2 regions of the Peribacillus sp. N1 genome follow, and region 1 is predicted to be linked to the other one. Evidence: a T-box and tRNA genes for the amino acid it is inferred to sense, from the RefSeq annotation. Region 1 holds a T-box; the other holds one or more tRNA genes.
What was found. A T-box is a leader RNA that pairs with one kind of tRNA and senses whether it is charged. The one in region 1 lies ahead of glyQ (glycine--tRNA ligase subunit alpha), so its partner is inferred to be a tRNA-Gly.
Positions count from the first base shown of each region.

Region 2: it encodes a tRNA-Gly, which carries the amino acid that the T-box ahead of glyQ (glycine--tRNA ligase subunit alpha) is inferred to sense. The anticodon was not compared.

Region 1 is NZ_BAAHZO010000002.1:16,364-27,480, reverse strand. Features, by position in the region: gene era (GTPase Era) at 1-721, shown strand, start outside; gene ACYP5M_RS08580 (YqzL family protein) at 821-964, shown strand; gene recO (DNA repair protein RecO) at 998-1,750, shown strand; T-box leader at 1,809-1,985, shown strand; gene glyQ (glycine--tRNA ligase subunit alpha) at 2,083-2,979, shown strand; gene glyS (glycine--tRNA ligase subunit beta) at 2,966-5,035, shown strand; gene ACYP5M_RS08560 (helix-turn-helix transcriptional regulator) at 5,196-5,834, shown strand; gene ACYP5M_RS08555 (pyruvate, water dikinase regulatory protein) at 5,863-6,672, shown strand; gene ACYP5M_RS08550 (YaiI/YqxD family protein) at 7,185-7,640, shown strand; gene dnaG (DNA primase) at 7,692-9,497, shown strand; gene rpoD (RNA polymerase sigma factor RpoD) at 9,533-10,666, shown strand; gene ACYP5M_RS08535 (hypothetical protein) at 10,837-11,117, shown strand, end outside.
Region 2 is NZ_BAAHZO010000008.1:14,828-25,944, reverse strand. Features, by position in the region: gene ACYP5M_RS23565 (NADP-dependent oxidoreductase) at 1-576, shown strand, start outside; gene ACYP5M_RS23560 (FUSC family protein) at 817-2,769, shown strand; gene ACYP5M_RS23555 (YbjN domain-containing protein) at 2,929-3,342, shown strand; tRNA gene ACYP5M_RS23550 (tRNA-Gly) at 3,533-3,606, shown strand; gene ACYP5M_RS23545 (B3/B4 domain-containing protein) at 4,176-4,844, opposite strand; gene queG (tRNA epoxyqueuosine(34) reductase QueG) at 4,951-6,090, shown strand; gene ACYP5M_RS23535 (amidase domain-containing protein) at 6,289-7,146, shown strand; gene trmL (tRNA (uridine(34)/cytosine(34)/5-carboxymethylaminomethyluridine(34)-2'-O)-methyltransferase TrmL) at 7,214-7,702, shown strand; gene nfsA (oxygen-insensitive NADPH nitroreductase) at 7,782-8,531, shown strand; gene ACYP5M_RS23520 (ABC transporter ATP-binding protein) at 8,822-9,670, shown strand; gene ACYP5M_RS23515 (iron-hydroxamate ABC transporter substrate-binding protein) at 9,621-10,541, shown strand; gene ACYP5M_RS23510 (FecCD family ABC transporter permease) at 10,608-11,117, shown strand, end outside.

The DNA.
Region 1 (11,117 bases):
ACCCGGCATTCATAAACCAAAGCATAAGCTTGGTGATTTCATGATGAAAGTGGCCACGAATACATTGAAGGAAGTCGATTTGATTCTCTTCATGATCAATGCGACTGAAGGATACGGACGCGGTGACGAGTTTATCATTGAAAAACTTCAATCCGTAAAAACGCCTGTTTTCCTGGTTGTAAACAAAATCGATGCGATGCATCCGGATGATTTACTTCCGATCATTGAAAAATACCAACAGCTTTACCCTTTTGCGGCAGTCGTTCCGATTTCTGCGCTTGAAGGAAATAACGTTGATACACTGCTTGAGCAAATCAAGGAACATCTGCCTGAAGGTCCCCAGTTTTATCCTGCTGACCAAGTGACCGACCACCCGGAACGTTTTATCATTTCCGAATTGGTCCGCGAGAAGGTGCTGCACCTTACACGGGAAGAAATTCCACATTCGGTGGCTGTTGTCATCGATTCGATTAAAAAAATGGATAACAGCGACACCATAAATGTCATGGCGACGATCGTTGTCGAACGTGATTCACAAAAAGGCATTGTCATCGGAAAGCAAGGGAAAATGCTTAAAGAAGTCGGTAGCCGTGCCAGAGTGGATATCGAGAACTTATTGGGCTCAAAGGTTTTCCTGGAACTGTGGGTGAAGGTGCAGAAAGATTGGCGTAATAAAGCAAGCCAACTTCGTGATTATGGCTTCAATGAGAGCGAGTATTAATTAACAAAATTTACGCGTCATGAAAGTTCGGAAAACGGTCAAGCTAATCATATGGTCGGATATTCATATTGCTAGTTAAAAATGAAAGGTGGGCTTTATATGTTGGATTTTACCTGGGAATTATTTTCTGAAACAGGTAATGTGGACACCTATTTGCTGTTTAAGGAGATAGAAGTCGAAAGACAGGAAAGACACTTGGTATTGAATGATGAGCTAGCAGAAATTGATTTTCCCGTTTCATAGGTTAGCCTTGGCGAGCATGGGTGGTGTCTTGGTATGCTCCAAAAATGTGAGGGCATTGTCATAAGGCGAACTGCATATGGAGAAAATAACAAAATCATTACTATATATACCCGTGAGCTAGGAAAAATCGGCGTTATGGCTAGAGGGGCCAGTAAACCTAACAGCAGGCTTTCTGCCGTCACACAGCTTTTTTGCTCCGGGTATTTTCTTGTAACTACATCAACCGGACTCGGAAGTCTTCAGCAAGGCGAAATGGTCGATTCACTCCGTTTCATAAGGGAGGATCTTTTTGCCACTGCTTATGCTTCTTATATTGTTGAATTGCTTGATAAAAGTGTCGAGGATAAGAAACCGAATCCATATTTGTATGAGTTGCTTTCGCAAACCTTGCATTACATAAACGAAGAATATGACGCAGAGGTATTGAAATTCATTTTTGAAATGAAGATGCTGCCCGTCAATGGGATTAACCCAGTGCTGAATCAATGTGCTGTATGTGGTGAAACGGAAGGGGAATTCTCCTTCTCGCTTCGGGAAGCGGGCTTTATCTGTCACCGCTGCCTGGGGAAAGACCCTTATCATTATAAAATTTCAGCTGCAGCTGTCAAATTGCTGCGAATCTTTTATTATTTCGATTTATCAAGGCTCGGAAACATTTCCGTCAAGCCTGAAACGAAAAAAGAACTGCGAAAGATCATCGATGCTTATTATGAGGAATATTCAGGTCTGAACTTGAAATCAAAAAAGTTCCTGAATCAGATTGATACGATGAAAGATATGTTTTAGGATCTGACCTATTGACATTCCTTGTTAGTTTGTATAAAATTCTAAACATCAAAATAAGAAGATTGCGTTGATGGAAAAGAGTATCTGTCATTCTCCATAAAAAGCGAACCCGGGACGGTGGAAGCCGGGATATGGATTTACAGGGAAGGGCGTTTCCGGAGCATGTTGCTTTGAAAAGAGGCCGTTTTATAAACGGCAATTAGGGTGGAACCGCGGGTATACTCTCGTCCCTATGCATTTCGCATAGGGACGGGAGTTTTTTGTTTGCCCAAATGTGATGGGTTCCGACCTGATTTTAAAAAGAGCCGTTTTAAATAACCTGGAGGTGTACGATGAATATTCAAAATATGATTTTAACGTTACAAAAGCATTGGTCTGAACAAGGCTGCATATTGATGAATGCTTATGATGTCGAGAAAGGGGCAGGAACGATGAGCCCATACACGTTCCTGAGAGCCATTGGACCGGAGCCTTGGAGCGTTGCTTACGTGGAGCCATCACGCCGTCCTGCTGACGGTCGTTATGGTGAGAACCCTAACCGACTGTATCAGCACCATCAGTTCCAAGTGATCATGAAGCCGTCGCCTGACAATATCCAAGAATTATATTTGGATTCTTTACGCGCTTTAGGGATAAATCCGCTTGAGCATGATATTCGCTTTGTGGAGGACAACTGGGAAAACCCATCACTAGGGTGTGCCGGTCTCGGTTGGGAAGTGTGGCTTGATGGAATGGAAATAACGCAATTTACATATTTCCAACAAGTGGGCGGTCTTGAGTGCAAGCCGGTTTCCGTGGAAATTACATACGGGATCGAACGTCTCGCTTCATACATTCAAGATAAGGAAAACGTATTTGACCTGGAATGGACAGATGGATTCACAGTTCGGGATATATTTGGACAGCCGGAATACGAACATTCGAAATATACGTTCGAAACCTCCGACCTTGATATGCTGTTTCAGCTTTTCACGATGTATGAAAAGGAAGCGCATCGCCAAATGGAAGAAGGTCTTGTACATCCCGCATATGATTATGTTTTGAAATGTTCACATACATTTAACCTTTTGGATGCCAAAGGTGCCATCTCGGTGACGGAAAGAACGGGTTATATTGCCCGGTGCCGTAACCTAGCGCGCAAGGTTGCCAAGACCTTCTATGAAGAGCGGGAAAAATTAGGCTTCCCGATTCTGAAAGTGAAAGGGGAGAATACAAATGAGCAAGCGTGATTTGTTATTGGAGATTGGATTGGAAGAGCTGCCTGCCCGTTTTGTGACAGCATCAATGAAACAGTTGTCAGATAAGGTGCAGCAATGGCTAAAGGAAAAAGCGATTGAATTCGGAACGGTTGAAGCTTTTTCCACACCAAGACGTTTGGCCGTACTGGTGAAAGACGTGGAAGAGTCCCAAAAGGATATCGAAGAAGAAGCAAAAGGCCCGGCTAAGAAAATCGCTTTGGACAGCGAAGGCAACTGGTCTAAAGCGGCATTGGGATTCGTCAGGGGTCAAGGAATGACTTCAGAGGACATTTATTTTAAAGAACTCAAGGGTGTGGAATATGTCCATGTGAATAAATTCATAAAAGGACAGCAGACCGTTCAGCTTTTATCTGAGCTTGCTGAAATCATCAGCGGCATGACGTTTCCGAAAAATATGCGTTGGGCCAATCAGGAGCTCCGCTTCGTCCGTCCGATTAAATGGCTGATTGCCTTATTCGGCAATGACATTGTGCCATTCAGCATTGCTGATGTGGAAACGGGCCGTGAAACAAAAGGACACCGTTTCTTGGGCGATAGCGCTAGCATCGAACTGCCGGAACTGTACGAAGATACGCTAAAAGAACAATTTGTTATGGCGAATCCAGATAAACGCCGGCAAGTTATATTGGATCAGATTAAAGAGCTTGAGCAGGAGAAAGGCTGGATCATCCCAGTCGATGAAGATCTGCTTGAAGAAGTCAATAATTTGGTAGAGTATCCAACGGTGTTATTTGGAAATTTTGAAGAAGAATTCCTTGAGCTCCCAGCTGAGGTGCTTATCACATCGATGAAGGAACATCAACGTTATTTCCCTGTTAAAGATCAGGACGGGAAACTGCTTGCTCACTTTGTAACCGTGCGTAACGGCGATGACCGCCATTTGGATAAGGTTTCTAAAGGTAATGAAAAAGTATTGCGTGCCCGACTATCTGATGCAGCATTCTTCTATAAAGAGGATCAGAAAAAAGAGATTTCGGATGCTTTGAAAAAGCTTGACAGCATCGTTTATCATGAAGAAATCGGTACATTAGCCGAGAAAACTGCCCGGGTAACTGCTCTGACGGGTGACCTTGCGGATGCTTTGAATTTAAAGGCGGAAAAAGAAATGGCGCTTCGGACAGCGGCAATTGCCAAGTTCGATTTGGTGAGTCAAATGGTTTATGAATTCCCTGAATTGCAAGGGTATATGGGTGAAAAATATGCGCTCTTAAAAGGTGAAGCCAAAGAAGTGGCCGCGGCTATCAATGAACATTATATGCCAAGACATGCGGATGACAATGTACCGCCTTCAGTCATTGGTGCGGTTGTGAGTTTAGCTGAAAAAATTGATACTTTGTCTTCATTCTTCGCTATTGGCGTCATTCCGACCGGTTCCCAGGATCCTTACGCATTAAGAAGGCAGGCGAGCGGTGTCGTCCAAATCCTAGCGGAGAAGAAATGGAATATTTCACTAGAGGAGCTTATTGTTTTAGGCCTTAAAGGACTGGAATCAAAAGGCATCTTAAATCGTGATCTTGAAGAAGTTAAAGCGGATATGTTCACATTCTTTAAAGCGCGTGTCAAACACCTGCTTCAAGAACAGCAAATCCGTTACGATTTGATTGATGCAGTTCTGTTCAATGAGATCGGTTATATCCACTCTATCGTGGAACGTGCACATGTCTTGGATGCTAAAAAGGAAGAGGCAGGGTTTAAGGAAAGCCTGGAAGCATTAAGTCGGGTCATGAACATTGCCGTTAAATGTGACAATAAGGTGACAGTTGATCCTTCTGCCTTTGAAAATGATCAAGAAAATGCGTTATATGTAAAATATAAAAAAGTGGCAATCCGTTATATGGAATCTAGAGATGAGAATGAGCGGTTTGAACAGCTTGTTTCGCTTCAATCGGAAATAGAGTCGTATTTCGAGAATACAATGGTCATGGCAGATGATGAAGCAATCCGTAATAACCGTTTATCCTTAATGAAGGAAATCAGTGATTTGGTTGCTGGTTTTGCTGCCATGAATAAAATCATCCTTACATGATCGAAGGGATGTATGGAAATCGGAAACACTTTAAATAGGGTTTCCGATTTCTTAAAAAGATAATGGTCAATAAATAGGACAAAAATGCCCTTATTAAATAATTTAGTATATAATTATTAAATGAATAACTTTTGTTACTTTACTCTGCGAAAGCAGTGGGGTGGTGATTATAATCCAATTGAATAAGCGTCAGGAGCAAATTTTACAAATTGTAAAAGAAAACGGACCGATTACTGGAGAACATATTGCGGATAGATTGAACCTTACCAGGGCGACACTTCGTCCAGATCTAGCCATTTTAACGATGGCAGGTTTTCTTGATGCCAGGCCGCGAGTGGGGTATTTTTATACAGGCAGGTCAGGTACACAGCTTTTGACCGATAGCCTTAACCATCTTTATGTACGAGACTACCAATCGATACCCGTCGTTGTTGACGAGGGCATTTCCGTATATGATGCAATCGTCATGATGTTTTTAGAAGATGTCGGAACAATGTTCGTGGTCGATAAGCATGCATTGCTTGTTGGTGTCTTATCAAGGAAAGACTTGTTGCGTGCGAGTATTGGGAAACAGGAGCTTAACTCCATTCCAGTCAATATCATCATGACTAGGATGCCCAATATTACAATGTGTTCAAAAGAAGACCTTTTGATTGATGTGGCCAAGAAATTGATTGATAAACAAATCGACTCATTACCGGTCGTCAAGGACACAGAAAAAGGCTATGAAGTAATTGGAAGAATTACAAAAACCAATATTACGAAAGCATTCGTAGCTTTGGCTGATGAAGGCTATTAGGGGGCTTGCAAAAGGAATGACGGAGAATATGAACGGTTCTATTATATATGTTGTATCGGATTCGGTAGGGGAAACAGCGGAATTGGTTACAAAAGCCGCTGCAAGCCAGTTCTCGGGATCTGCATTTTCCATAAAGAGAATTCCGTATATTGAAGATGAACAAAACGTGGATGAAGTGATATCACTGGCTAAGTTGGATGGGGCAATCATTGCTTATACTCTTGTGAAGCCAGCTATTAGAGCGTATATGAAAGCACAGGTCGAGAAAGAAAACCTGTCTGCTTATGACATTTTAGGGCCGCTCATGGACATCCTTGAGGAAAGGGCGCCAAAAGGGCCGCTTAATGAACCTGGTCTTGTAAGAAAGCTGGATGATGACTATTTCAAGCGTGTGGAAGCCATTGAATTTGCTGTAAAATATGATGATGGACGTGACCCTCGGGGCATATTACGTGCTGATATCGTCCTTGTCGGTGTTTCACGCACTTCAAAAACGCCGTTATCACAGTATTTAGCCCACAAACGCTATAAGGTGGCTAACGTACCTTTAGTGCCTGAAGTGGAACCTCCAGAAGAGCTGTTCCTGGTACCTCCTGAAAAATGCATTGGTTTAAAGATCAGTCCGGAAAAGCTGAACCATATTCGTAAAGAACGATTAAAGTCGCTTGGGCTTAATGATCATGCGATTTATGCAAATGTGGAGCGTATAAAAGAAGAATTGACATACTTTGATACAATCATATCAAGGTTGAACTGTCCTATTATTGATGTAACCAATAAAGCTGTTGAAGAAACAGCCAATTTGATAATCAATATCCTTCAAAACAAAAACCGTTAATCCTTATAATTAAGGCAAATCAAAAGGTGAGCTAGGCACTTTATGTGTCAGCTCACCTTTTAATGCCAAGGTTCAATAGGGAATAAAAAGAATAAGTTCAAAATAATTACATAAAATTTCTCTTTGTTTCCAACTGTAAATCCTTTGATTTGCATGAAAACAAATTCGGAATTTAAATGTTGGCATCTTCTAATCAAATAGACTATAATAAAAAATTGTGAGAAAAAAGTAATCTTAAGGTTTAGACTTAATTAATAAGGAATAAACTAAAGGTTAATGAGATGTCAAGGTTTTTATCATAAAAATAATTCGACATGTTCCGTATAATTCAGGAGGGGCTGGTCTTTTTCAAGGCAAAAGATCCGCTTTCACTTAAATGAACAGGTATTCCTTGAAGAATTATGTGTGCTCTTTTAGAGGAAACCCTCTGGATCAATGCTGAAAATTCACCATATCTTCATAAAGTTTAGGGGAGAAAAAGGATTATGCAGAAAGATGTAGAATTAGAAGGTATGAATAATAAACCCACGATACACGTCGATGCCGATGCATGCCCGGTGAAAGACGAAATCCTTCATTGTGCAAGTTTGCACGATGTTGAAGTCTGTTTTGTTGCATCATATAAAAATATGATGAATAACCCTGAAGGTAAATGGGTATATGTCGATGCAGACAAAGAAGCGGCAGATCTTTATATAGTAAACTCAGTAAAAAAGGGTGATATTGTCGTTACTGCAGATATTGGTTTAGCTGGGACCCTGCTTCCTAAAAACGTTTATGTCCTTTCGCCAAGGGGAAAAGAATATACTGACGAGAATATTTTCATGCTCTTGGATATGCGCTATCAGTCGGCGAAACTCCGCAGGCAGGGTAAGCATACAAAAGGGCCGAAAGCATTCACGAAGGAAGATCGTGCATGTTTCACAAATAAACTTTTGAAAACATTGTCGAACTTTGCAGGGAATTAGAAAACAGTATCGAATTAAAAACTATCACCAATATTGCAAGGTGGAAAAATGATAAATGGCCGTATAGAAGATGAGAAAATTAATCAAATTCGCGAAGCTGTTGACATTGTTGATTTAATTGGGGAGTATGTCCAGTTAAAGAAGCAGGGGCGCAATTACTTTGGCCTATGTCCTTTTCATGGTGAAAACTCGCCCTCGTTTTCCGTTTCAACGGAAAAACAAATCTTTCACTGTTTTGGTTGCGGGGCAGGGGGAAATATCTTTACCTTCTTAATGGATATAGAAGGCTACAGCTTTGTGGAATCTGCAAAAGTTTTAGCCGAAAAAGGAAATGTTCCTTTGGATGTTGAAATCAATAAGGATTCCAAGCGTTCTAACATGCCGGCAGGCTCGCAGCAAATGGTCGAGGCACATGACCTGCTGAGGAAGTTTTATCATCATCTCCTCGTTAATACGAAAGAGGGGCAGGATGCTCTCGAATATTTACTTAAACGCGGGTTTACTGAAGAGACTATAGAAAAGTTCCAAATTGGCTACTCTTTGGATTCATGGGATTTCGTGTCCAAGTTTCTTTTAAAACGCGGTTTTCCAGCGGAATACATGGAGCAAGCAGGGCTTATTATTTACAGGGAAAAAGACGAGTCATATTTTGACCGTTTCAGAAATAGAGTCATGTTTCCAATTATGGATCATCAAGGAAATACGATTGCATTTTCAGGAAGAGCGATGGGGGACGATGAGCCCAAATATTTGAATAGTCCTGAAACGCCAATCTTTAATAAAAGTAAAACTTTATATAATTTCCATCATGCAAGACCACACATACGAAAGAAAGAACAAGCAGTCATTTTTGAAGGCTTTGCCGATTGCATTTCAGCTGTTGGCGCAGGTGTGGAGAATGCGGTCGCTACAATGGGTACTGCCCTGACGGACCAGCATATCCAGCTTTTAAAAAGAAATACTGACCAGATACTTATATGCTACGATTCGGACTCAGCAGGATTAAACGCTGCCAATCGTGCAGTTAATATGCTACAGGACCATGAGTTTTCAGTGAAAGTCGCTCTCATGCCTGATAACTTGGACCCCGATGACTACATAAAGGAATTCGGTGAAAAAAGCTTTGTTTCTGAAGTAATAGGGGCCAGTTTAACCTACATGGCATTCAAAATGCATTATTTGCGTCGAGGGAAAAATGTAAATAATGAAGGAGATCGAATTCAATATATCGAAGAAGTCCTTAAAGAAATTTCACGATTGCCCAATGCAGTGGAGAGGGATCATTATCTTCGGCAGCTATCCTCTGAATTTTCCCTATCATTGGATGCGCTGGAACAGCAGCAGCGTCAGGTGTTCTTTACGGAACGCAAGAAGGGGACACTGCCGCAGCCAGCAGCCCAAAAGCAAATGTCCCTGCAATATGAGCATAAGTTAAAGCCTGCTCACCATAATGCTGAAATGAAGTTGATCGCCCATATGCTAAAAAGCAGGGATATGACCTTCAAAATTCAGCAATTGCTTGGACAAACGGTTTTTCATGTAGATGAACATCAGGCAATCATCACCTATTTATATGCGTTCTATGAAGATGGACACGAACCGGATACAAGCTTTTTCCTTACTTATTTACCGGATCCAAACTTGAGAAGGATCGTTTCGGAAATAGAAATGATGTCAGTGAATGAGGAAGTTACCGATAAAGAACTGACCGATTGCATAAATCAAGTGTTGAAATATGAAAAATTGTTAAAGATAAAAGAAAAACAAGTTGAAGAAAAAGATGCAGTTAGGCGAAGTGATTATGTCACTGCTGCAAAAATTGCCATGGAAATCATTAAATTGCGTAAAATGTTGTAGTCGTTTAGGTGTAAGTCCTGGAAGGAGGGGAACTAATGGCTGAAAAACCAGCACGTTCCAAACAAGTTGATAATGAATTTAGCCTTGAACAGGTGAAAGAAAAATTACTAGAGCTAGGTAAAAAACGAGGCTCTTTGACTTTAGAAAAAATCGCTGAAATGATTGGCGGTTTTGAATTGGATTCCGATCAAATGGATGAGTTCTATGAGGTGTTAGCAGAAAACGGCGTCGAAATACTCACTGATGGTGAGGAGGACGAGGATGAAGATGATCCGGATGAGAAGAAGCTTGCAAAAGAAGAAGAGTTTGACTTAAATGATTTAAGTGTTCCTCCTGGCGTTAAAATCAATGACCCAGTACGCATGTACTTAAAGGAAATTGGTCGGGTAGACCTTTTATCGGCAGAAGAGGAAATCTCTCTGGCGACGAGAATCGAAGATGGGGATGAAGAAGCGAAACGCCGTTTGGCAGAAGCTAACCTTCGTCTTGTTGTCAGTATCGCCAAGCGCTATGTCGGACGCGGAATGCTTTTCCTTGATTTGATTCAGGAAGGTAATATGGGACTTATCAAAGCAGTCGAAAAATTTGATTACCGCAAGGGGTTCAAATTCAGTACGTATGCAACATGGTGGATTCGCCAAGCGATAACCCGTGCGATTGCCGACCAAGCAAGGACGATACGGATACCGGTGCATATGGTGGAAACCATCAATAAATTGATCCGTGTCCAAAGACAGCTTCTTCAGGATTTAGGACGTGAACCTTCTCCGGAAGAAATTGCGGAGGATATGGACTTAACACCTGAAAAAGTTCGTGAAATCTTGAAAATAGCTCAGGAACCGGTTTCATTGGAAACGCCAATAGGAGAAGAAGACGATTCACATTTAGGTGATTTCATTGAAGATCAGGATGCAACTTCTCCATCGGAGCATGCAGCATATGAACTATTGAAAGAACAGCTTGAAGATGTATTGGATACTCTTACTGACCGTGAAGAGAACGTCTTGAGACTCCGCTTTGGACTTGATGATGGCCGCACCCGCACTCTTGAAGAGGTAGGGAAGGTATTTGGGGTCACCCGCGAGCGTATCCGTCAAATCGAAGCGAAGGCGCTTCGTAAACTGAGACATCCAAGCCGCAGCAAACGCTTGAAAGATTTCCTGGAATAGAATATATGCCCTTCACAGAGCCCTCTTTGAATGCCCAGCGTTCGGGAGCGGCTCTTTTTTTTAGTTCCGATGTAAAAATATCCTATAAAAACAATAATTACCAATACACTGTAAAAAAATTTGAAAGCTAAGTCATAAAAAGAAATGATCATCATGAGGATGTGAGATTCATGGATGAGATGAGAAAGAAAATCATCATTCAAGAAATAAACTCCTGGAAGGAAAGTCGTATGCTTCCGGAGCAATATTGTAATTATCTGCTTGCATTATACTGTCAAGGTGAACTGCCGCCACCCAATTCGGCTAAATCCGGGAGCGTAAAAAACGACATCTTTTCCGGGTTGTTGATTGGGGCCCTTTTTGCATTTATTGTATTTTTGAATTATTTTACTGAAATACCCATAAGAATGCAAATGCTTATGACAACAATTTCAATTCTTGTCTTTGGGCT
Region 2 (11,117 bases), on a different contig from region 1:
GTCGTTTCAGGAGCGGCTGGAGCAGTTGGTTCAGTAGTCGGACAAATTGCTAAGATTAAAGGTGCGAAGGTTGTTGGCATCGCTGGTTCAGATGAAAAACTTGAGTATTTAACGAAAGAGCTGGGATTTGATGGAGCCGTAAATTATAAAAGTGATAGTTTTGCGGCAGATTTAGCTAATGCTGTTCCCGATGGAGTCGATGTTTATTTCGATAATGTGGGCGGCGAGGTGTCCGATGCTGTTTTCACACTTTTGAATGCGAATGCCCGAATACCATTATGCGGAGCGATTTCCTCGTATAACGCAGAAGGAAAAGATCTAGGACCGCGTCTGCAATCGGCGATGATCAAAACGAGTGCACTAATGAAAGGTTTCACAGTTGGAAATTATGCCTCTAGATTCCAAGAGGGTGCTACGGATTTAGGTAAGTGGCTTCAAGAAGGAAAGCTGAAGTATGAAGAAACGATTATTGAAGGGTTCGAAAACACGCCTGATGCATTTTTAGGTTTGTTTAAAGGAACGAACCTCGGTAAACAGCTTGTAAAAGTTGCGGAGCCTGAATTCGCTCAACTATAAGTTTTCTGGAAATAAAGCTGAGGAAGGTCCTTTGTTGGGATTTTTAAGCAGCTTATGACAAAAGCGGCCTTTTTTCGATTTAAATCGGGGAAAGGCCGTTTTCTTTCAAGTTATATGATCCTTCATTACCTTAAGTAGTATCTTTTGATCCATATGAAGGATATTAATTATGAGAAGTCACTTCATCAGACATAGCCTTCACTATAGAGTTGGAATCTTTAATGAAAGGATAAATTGAAAATGAGTGAAAATAAGCAAAGGTCCTCTTCGGAATCTCTGAAATTGGATACGATACATACGACATTTAAACAGGCTTTTGAAATAAAAAAGAATCCATTTCCTTGGATAAAAGCACTAAGTGCAGGTATAGCTGCTGCACTACCTGTTTTCATTGGCTTATTATTCGGAAATTTATCGTACGGTTTACTTGCAGGGATAGGAGGTTTCACTTATTTATACGTTTTTAACCAACCGTATCGCCAAAGAGCTAAAAAGATTTTCTTTGTGATGGTGGGTCTTGCTTTATCTGTTGTTTTAGGGACGCTTTTGGCTCCATACCAATTAGGAACAGCCATAATGATGGGTATCATCGGGGCCAGTGTTTTTTTTGTATTTGGTGCATTAAAGATAACCGGTCCTTCGGCGGTATTCTTCGTCTTGAGCTTTGCGCTTGCGACAGGTATGCCCGTTGACCAAAGCCTTGCCCCATTGCGTGGTGGCCTCGTTTTAATGGGTGGGGCACTATCATGGATAATCTGTATGTTAGGCTGGTTTTTCAACCCTCATGGACCAGAATCGCTTGCGGTAGAAAAGGTGTACAGAGAATTGGGGGCATTCTTTGATTCCATGGGCACCGAGACATTCAATAAAGCAAGACAAAGAACCGTATTGGCGATGAAACACGCTGAAGATACACTGTTAGCGGGGGTTTCAAACAGGCGAAGTCCAGATGAGTTGAAGCGATTATATCTATTGAATGAACATGCCAATGCCATATTCTTGGAGGCTCTGGAGATTACCTTGAACAAAAAGATCGTGATGCCGCCAGAATTAGGTCATTCCGTTCGTGCCTTGGCCGGTTCCGTTGCATCTGGAAAAAAGAATAAAAAAAAGATCCTTCAACCTGACCAAATGACTGATGAGGTGGAAGCGTTATTCATGATGATTTACAATGCAGATGCCATCATGAATGAACCTGTACAGAAAATCGATCAAGCAGCAACCATCACCAAGCCTTCTTTAAAGACCATTTTTCTTGGGGCGTTCGATAAGAATTCCATTGTTTTCCTCTCTTCCGTTCGATATGGAACAATCCTTACCATTGCGGCGATCATCGCCTATTCCGCCGATTTTAACCGTTCGTACTGGATTCCCTTATCCTGTGCGGCCGTTATGTCGGGTCCGACCATCATCTCCACATTCCATCGGGCGGTCCAAAGGACTTTCGGGACGGTAATCGGACTCCTGATAGCAAGTTTAATTCTAGCAGCCGTTCATAACGAATTCATCATCGTTCTGATCATTTTATCTTTGACATTCATTACAGAGCTTTTCATCGTTCGGAATTATGGATTGGCGGCGATGTTTTTTACCCCTTCAGCATTGATCATGGCGGAATATTCATCTCAAAGCTATGATTTCGGTTTTTTTGCGACTGTAAGGATAACCGATATTGTCGTTGGAAGCTTGATAGGGCTTATTGGGTCGCTGTTACTCGGAAGTCGTTCGGCATCCAGTCTTCTCAATCATTTAATAGCCAAAACGATTCGTAGCCAAGGGCAGCTATTATTGATGGCGTTCTCTGAAAAAGATAATGACCTTGCAATTGATGAAAGCAGTGAAAGGAACAAAATGCAAACAAATATGGTGAATCTATTAACCGTGTACAATGCATCCCTTGGTGAGATATTCAAAAACAAGGCTAGATTGGAATCTCTTTGGCCCGTTATATTTTCGATAGAACAGTTGGGATATTATCTAAATGCCAGCTTAAAATCCTCTGAACGGCCAATCCTTTCAGAGCGGGAGCTTGCTCAGTTGCTGTATGTTTTCGAAAACATGGCGATAGCGGCCGATAAAAGTCGATCACATACGAATAAAGAAGTGCCAGAAATAGAAGGATATTCAAAAATCCGTCAGGAAATTTTGGACCTACAAGATGCGCTTCAGTTTTCCGGAGAAGCAACTGGCTAATCAATCTATTGATCCGGGAGATCATATTTGAATCCCTTTCTTTAAATGAGTGATTCTTCGCCCCTATTAATAGGATGAGATTGGAAGGTTTATAGAAAAGTCTGTAAAAATGCCAGTTTTCATTATAAAATGTAATTACAAAGAGAAAGGTGATGAACCATGTCAAACGTTGCTAAATTTCGTGATTTTTTAACTAGTGAGAAAATCTATATGAATGAGTTGAATGAAGATGGCACCACCTTTTTTAGGGCTGAGCAAAAGTTAAAGGACGGCTGGAAGGTCCTTTTAGTATTTGCTTTCAATCAAGATGAAAATGTGGCGGACTTATTTTGCTTTAATGTCGCCGAGTTGAAGAATCCTGAAAAGAAACAGGATGTACATACACTGTTGAATGAATATAATGCTAATTTTAGGTATTCTAAGCTGTATGAGGAAAATGGGACCATTTCCATACGGTATTCATACTCCATTGAGGGGGACATCGTACCGGATCTGGCGTTCAGGAAGTTAATCATGCTGCTTGAAACGGCACAGCAGGTTTATCCGCGGTTAATGGAAGTCATTTGGTCTTAGATCATCATATAGGATAAAAAAGTTCTCTGATTCAGAGGACTTTTTAACATTTTTACTAGAGTGAATGAATATATTAACGTTACAATACGTTAATTATTAATTTTTTTAAAAAGAACTATTGCATTTTTTCACATTAAACTATATAATTAATTTTGTTGATTGGTAATTCGACAAACTTCTACAAGAATATGCGGGTGTAGTTTAGTGGTAAAACCTCAGCCTTCCAAGCTGATGATGAGGGTTCGATTCCCTTCACCCGCTCCAATACATACTCATAACGTAGGGTTTCGTTACCTGGAGAACGAAGCTTTGCGTTTAAATATTATTACAAGAATTCTACTGTTTACAGTGGGATTTTTTTATTGTTCATTTATTTTTATATTATCCTCCATCCTGGAGAGTGGGGATTTCGATTCAGCACTAACTTAGTCAATGTGATTAACTACGTAAGTAGAATCAGTTTGACTAAGTGTGTGCTTTTTTTTGTCCAAACTTGCAAGTTATGTAGTTGAGGTCTGTTTAGACACTGTTAATGGACTCGACAGGCGCTTGCTTTGATGAGGCTTGGCAGACAGTCGGCGGAAAGGGAGCGGATTTCTGGAATCAACTGGAATGTAATTTAAGAAAAGTCCGTAGGCTAGACTCATCCCGAACCAAGTTTAAGCTAGGTGATCCTTTATGCTCTTAAAATCCAGGAATCATTTTATCGCTTTTTTCAGGGTATGGATCGATCGGTTGAATAAAAGGATACTAGAGGACTGGTTTTATTAATTGGAAAAATCATAAAAACCCCTTCCGATTGTGGAAAGGGTTTAATTTCGTTCAAATTTTAATTATCCTTCTACAATCGAGTAAGTCCCTTCACCACCATGGATTTCAAGGAACATGTCCATCAGGGATTTCGTCAGCTGATCTGCTTCCGTGATTGGAGTATTGGGTTGTAAATAAATGATTTGGATAGCTTTTTTCGTTTCTTCGGTGACTTTCGAGCGTTCTGAATCAACGTAAGGACTTCCGAATGCGCCCACATGATCGGCAGATGTAATCATATTCTCCATGGAATTCAAGCGGCCGTTCAAACCTTCATAACCATCTGACTCCTCTCCGATCTTAATCGAGATGTCTCCTGATAATTTTTCCGCATCATAAATGCCAATCGGAACTTCATATAACAGCGAGAAGAAGTTATTTAAATCGATGGCTGAATGAATGGGTGTCAAGTAATTCTGTTTTTTTACTCGACGGTAAAGGGCTTCCACGGAGGGGCGGTACCGTGACGGATTTGTTCCAGTAGCCTTGAAAATCTCCCGCCACACTTTAATGCCGGAAAAGTCGGTCAATTCCTTTTCTTCAAGATCGAAGAAAAGAGCTTCCTGAAATAATTGAAGTCTTCCTTTCACCATTTGCGGGGAGGGACCTACTTCGATGTTTTCATATGTAATGATCCCAACTTTGAATTGAGGGATTTTACTGCTAAGATTAGCTGATACGGTAATTTCCAACGGTTTCACCTCCAAAAATGATTGCAATTAGTTTATCATAGATAGCAATGGTTTGAAAAAGATTCAAGCTTTCAATGGGAATACTGAATGAACGTAGGTGATTAATATGGATATGAACACATTCAAGCAAGAAGTGATTATATATAGTAAGGAAATCGGCATCGATAAAATCGGCTTTACATCGGCCACGGCCTTTACCGAATTGAAAGGTCGGTTGATACGTCAACAGGAGCTGGATTATCAGTCAGGGTTTGAAGAAGCCGATATTGATAAAAGGGTAAGGCCTGAATTGATATTCGATAAACCGCAATCCATCATTTCGATTGCGCTTGCTTATCCTTCTAAATTGAAGGATGCTCCGCAAAGTACAAAAAGTGAGCGCCGGGGGATTTTTTGCCGGGCGTCTTGGGGAACGGATTATCATACCGTTCTTCGTAATAAATTGCAGTTACTTGAGGATTTCATTAGTGATAAGGTGCCAGGAGCAATGATGAAGTCCATGGTTGATACGGGCGAGTTATCTGATAGGGCAGTGGCTGAGCGTGCGGGTATTGGCTGGAGTGCAAAAAACAGTATGATCATCACACCGGAATTCGGGTCTTATGTATACTTGGGAGACATGATAACCAACCTGCCATTTGAACCGGATCAACCGATGGAAGATCAATGCGGGACATGCAATAAATGTGTCGATGTTTGCCCGACTGGAGCGCTCGTTCAGGGCGGGCAGCTAAATTCCAAGCGTTGCATTGCGTTCTTGACGCAGACAAAAGGTTTCCTTCCGGATGAGTTCAGGACGAAAATAGGCAATCGTTTGTATGGATGTGATACATGCCAGACCGTTTGTCCGAAAAATAAAGGAATGGATTTTCATTTTCATGAAGAGATGGAACCCGACCCGGAGCTGGCGAAACCGCTGTTAAAACCGCTGCTTTCGATTTCAAATCGGGACTTCAAAGAGACATACGGCCATGTATCTGGCTCTTGGCGCGGTAAAAAACCAATCCAACGAAATGCCATTTTAGCATTGGCCCATTTCAAAGATGAAACGGCATTGCCTCAATTGATACAGGTCATGAAGGATGATCCGCGGCCTGTCATCAGGGGGACGGCGGCCTGGGCAGTTGGGAAAATTGGCCGGGAGCAGGCTGTTTCCGCATTGGAAGATGCAAGAATGAAGGAAACGGATGAAGAGGTATTGGCGGAAATTGAGAAAGGACTGCAGTTTACCTTGGAAACAAAATGATATCTAAATGCAGCCGCCCGGTAAATATTAACGGGGCGGCTTTTTTTGGCTTAGAATATTCCGTTACCTTCAAGGAAACCTTTTTAAAAGTATCATTATATAAATAAAGTTGAAACTCCCACATTTTATGAAATTGTGTTTTTGTCCATGCCCTCATACATACACATTAGCATAGATGGTAAGAAGGAGGGTATGAACTTGAGGGAACAGTTGCAACGCCTTTTACAAGAAAGAGTGGAGTTTTATACTTCCGATGATCTGGAACGGGGTGAAAGGAAGTTACATTTGAAGAAGGAAATGATGAGAAACCGTGCTGCGGAAATTGTTCGGGTGAATGCGGCAGGCAAGGTACATTCAAAGAGAAAGGAAGACAATGATACAGTTCTGACATATCACGTGCACCTGCAATATTTATTGAAACAGGAGGATTCATTTTATATAGAAGAAGAAATGGAGGAAAGGGAGGCCCGGTTTCGAAATGGTTATATAGTGGATGAAAGTGAGCTGATTCCGAGCTTTGAAACCGAAGGGGCACCGCCAAAATGTGATCCAGGCGCAGAGCGTCTCGCATATAAATATGATCGGATGAAGGCTGTCCAATATGCCGAGCGTTGGTGGAACGAATTTAATCCCGCTTATCATAAATTCACTGATGATTGTACGAATTTCATTTCACAATGTTTACATGCAGGAGGAATACCGATGTGGGGGGCCCCAAATAAAAGTAAGGGCTGGTGGATAAGAGGGAAAAGCTGGAGTTATACATGGACGACGGCCCATTCTTTATATCATCTGCTTAAAGCCGGGAATGCCATCAGGACAAAGCAGGTCGAGTCGGCCAAGGAATTGAATTTGGGAGATATCCTTTGTATAGATTTCGAAGGGGACGGACGGTTTGATCATAACTTGATCGTAACGGCGAAGGATCAGGACGGGATGCCGCTAGTGAATGCACATACGATGAACAGCCGACACCGGTATTGGACATATGAGGATTCAACGAGATACACACCGAACATCGTTTATAAATTCTTTGTGATTTTGGATGGAGGGTGATTGGTTTTTAGTCTTTTTTGTTTAATGCTATAATTAAGGTGAAGTTCAAACTAGAGGTGAAAATGAAGTGTCAATACATGTAGTTTTATATCAACCACAGATTCCAGCAAATACAGGAAATATCGCAAGAACATGTGCAGGGACGGATACGTCTTTACATCTCATTCGCCCGCTCGGTTTCTCGACGGATGACAAACAGCTCAAACGGGCCGGGCTCGATTACTGGGAGAATGTAAAGATCCATTATTATGATTCGTTAGAAGAGTTTTTTGAAAAAAATGCCGGCGGTGAATTTTATTACTTGACGAAATTCGGGGAGCAGCCGCATTCCAGCTTTGATTACAGTGATCAAGACAGTGAGATATTCTTCATTTTTGGCCGTGAAACGACGGGGCTCCCGAAAGATCTGATCCAAGAAAATATGGATCGGTGCCTGCGGATTCCAATGACGGATAAAGTACGTTCACTTAATCTGTCGAACACGGCTGCCATCTTGGTTTATGAAGCACTTAGACAGCAAAATTACCGTGAATTGGATTTGAAAACAAAAGGTTGAGTTTCATCATTACTGTCATCGGGGGGATTATTTCAGCCCCGATGATGGATACTTTACATATTCTTTAGGGGTGGGAGCATTGAATAACATTATTGAGAAGATTTTAGATCACCGTTCCATACGTTCTTTTGAGGACAAGTTATTGTCTGAGGAGCAAATCAATACGATTGTGGAATGTGCCCAAGCGGCATCGACTTCAAGTTATATTCAAGCGTATTCAATCATAGGGGTAACCGATCCGGAAAAGAAAGCCAAGCTTGCTGAACTTGCCGGACCACAATCATATGTAGAGAAGAATGGACATCTATTCGTCTTTTGCGCCGATTTATATCGTCATGATATGGTTTCCGAAATGGAAAACACTGACCTGTCCGAATCAATTGAAAGTACGGAGAAATTCATGGTTGCCTGTATCGATGCTGCTCTTGCGGCTCAAAATGCGGCATTGGCAGCAGAATCGATGGATCTTGGCATTTGCTATATAGGCGGGATCCGCAATAATCTCCCAGAAGTTTCAGCAATATTGAATATACCGCATCGCGTTATACCATTATTCGCTCTAGTGGTCGGATATCCGAAAAACCGTTCGGATAAAAAGCCGCGTTTGCCGCTGTCCAATATTTATCATGAAAATGGATATCAGGAGGATAAGCAAGAGTTCATCGGACAACTTGAAGAGTATAATGAAACGATTTCCAGTTATTACGAGCGTCGGACTGAAGGTAAACGAAAAGACACCTGGACCGAGCAAATGGCTGGAATGCTTGGAAAGAAAAGCAGGTTGTACATGAAAGATTATGTTGAGAAGCAAGGATTTAAGAAACATTGATTGATGGTAATGGCTTATTGCCCTTCCCATAAGGGACATCTTCCAAAGTCCTGAGTATGGACCTAGCAGTAAAGATCCCGGAAATATTTCCGGGATCTTTACTGTGTTCATTTGTCAGTCGGTAATATGGACCGGCCCAAAAAATCCTGTCAGAATTTCTTCTTATATGCCCATGAAATTACCATTGACAATATATTTAGATAGAATTATAGTAATTAAGTAGTGGATAATGATAATCATTTTCATTTGAGTTTTTACTTACCTATTTTTCAGTAAATGGAGGTTAAAAAATGGTTCGCCTATATACAGAGGATTTGAATATTGGTTATGGTGAACGTTTAATTGTAAAAGATCTCAGTGTGGAAATTCCAGATAAAAAAATCACGACGATCATCGGTTCAAATGGGTGTGGGAAATCGACACTTTTGAAAGCGATCACCAGAATCATTTCTAATCAATCAGGTACGGTTGTTTTAGATGGGGTGAATATTTCAAAAGAAAGCACTAAGATCCTTGCAAGAAAAATGGCCATACTTCCGCAGACACCCGAGAGTGCAAGCGGTTTGACGGTTGGGGAGCTCGTATCATATGGGCGCTTTCCCTATCAAAAGGGTTTTGGGCGCCTGACCCAAAAAGACTATGATGTGATTGATTGGGCACTTGAAGTGACCGGTACGAAAGACTTCAAGTTCCGTCCGGTGGATGCTCTATCAGGAGGTCAGCGCCAGCGTGTTTGGATTGCGATGGCACTTGCCCAGGAAACGGAAATCATCTTCCTTGACGAGCCGACCACCTATTTGGATATGGCGCATCAGCTGGAGGTTCTAGAATTATTACAAAAGCTGAATGTAGAACAGGGACGTACAATTGTCATGGTTCTTCATGATTTAAACCAAGCTGCTCGCTTTGCCGACTATATCATTGCCTTAAAGGACGGGGAAATAGTCAAAGCAGGAGATTGTGAAGAAGTCATCACTCATGAAGTGCTTAAGGAAGTATTCCATATTGATGCGGTAATCGGACGAGATCAACGAACAAACAAACCAATGTGCAGCACATACAATTTATTAAAAGGAGATTTGACAACAAATGAAAAAGATAATGATCCCGTTTATACTGCTGTTAGTGTTAATTATTAGTGCTTGTGGTAACGAGTCAACCGAAAAAGAAAAAAGCTCCGCTTCCAAAAAGGAAAAATCAGGTACCATCACATATCAATCTGAAAATGGTCCTGTTGAAGTTCCGGCAGATCCTCAGCGTGTTTTAGTACTATCTTCTTTCGCAGGTAACGTAATGGCTTTGGATGTTAACCTTGTAGGTGTCGATTCGTGGTCTAAAATGAACCCGAACTTTAAGGAGTTAAAAAATGTCGAGGAAGTCACGGACGAAAACCTGGAAAAAATCATTGAGTTGGATCCGGATTTAATCATTGGTTTATCAACGATTAAAAATGTCGATAAATTAAAGGAAATTGCTCCGACTGTAACGTATACATACGGAAAAGTGGACTATTTAACACAGCATGTAGAAATTGGTAAACTTTTGAATAAAGAAAAAGAAGCTCAAGCTTGGGTGGATGATTTCAAAAAACGGGCAAAAACAACCGGTGATGAAATTAAGGCTAAAATTGGAGAAGATGCTACCGTTTCCGTTTTCGAAAAGTTTGACAAACAGTTCTATGTATACGGCGATAATTGGGGCCGTGGAACGGAAATCCTTTATCAAGAAATGAAATTGGGCATGCCTGAAAAGGTAAAAGAAGTGGCATTGAAAGATGGTTACTTTGCCTTATCATTAGAAGTCCTGAAAGACTATGCCGGTGATTATGTGATTTTGAGCAATAACAAAGATCAGGACAATTCATTCCAACAAACAGATACGTTTAAAAACATACCTGCCGTTAAAAACAATCAACTATATGAAGCTGATGCAAAAAAATTCTACTTCAATGATCCAATAACATTAGAATACCAATTAGACTTCTTTTCCAAAAGTTTTCTTGGAAAATAATACAGTGAGGGAGAGGGATTCCAATTCCTCTCCTTTTATTCTATAAAAAAGAGATGAGAGAGACAGATGACTAATGAAAATCAACGTTTCATCCCATTTATATATAAACTGCTCATAGGGATTGCTGTATTCATAGGCATGTTCATTATTTCAATGGCATTTGGGGCGGCGGATGTTACTGTAAAAGATGTCTGGCAAGCACTGACATCAAATGCTGTCGGTGAAAAGCTTTCAATCATCCGGGAAATCCGTTTCCCTCGTGAAGTGGGCGCAATCTTTGTTGGTGCAGCACTTGCCGTTTCTGGTGCCATCATGCAGGGAATGACCAGGAATCCACTTGCCGATCCGGGGTTGCTTGGATTGACGGCAGGAGCCAATGCAGGTCTCGCCATTACTTTGGCATTTATTCCAAATGCTAATAATTTAGGGATCATGATTGCGTGTTTTATAGGTTCCGCTGTCGGGGCAACCATGGTTTTCGGAATTGGTGCGATCAAAAAGGGCGGATTTTCACCTTTGCGGATTGTATTGGCTGGTGCTGCAGTCTCTGCATTCCTATTTGCCGTTTCGCAAGGG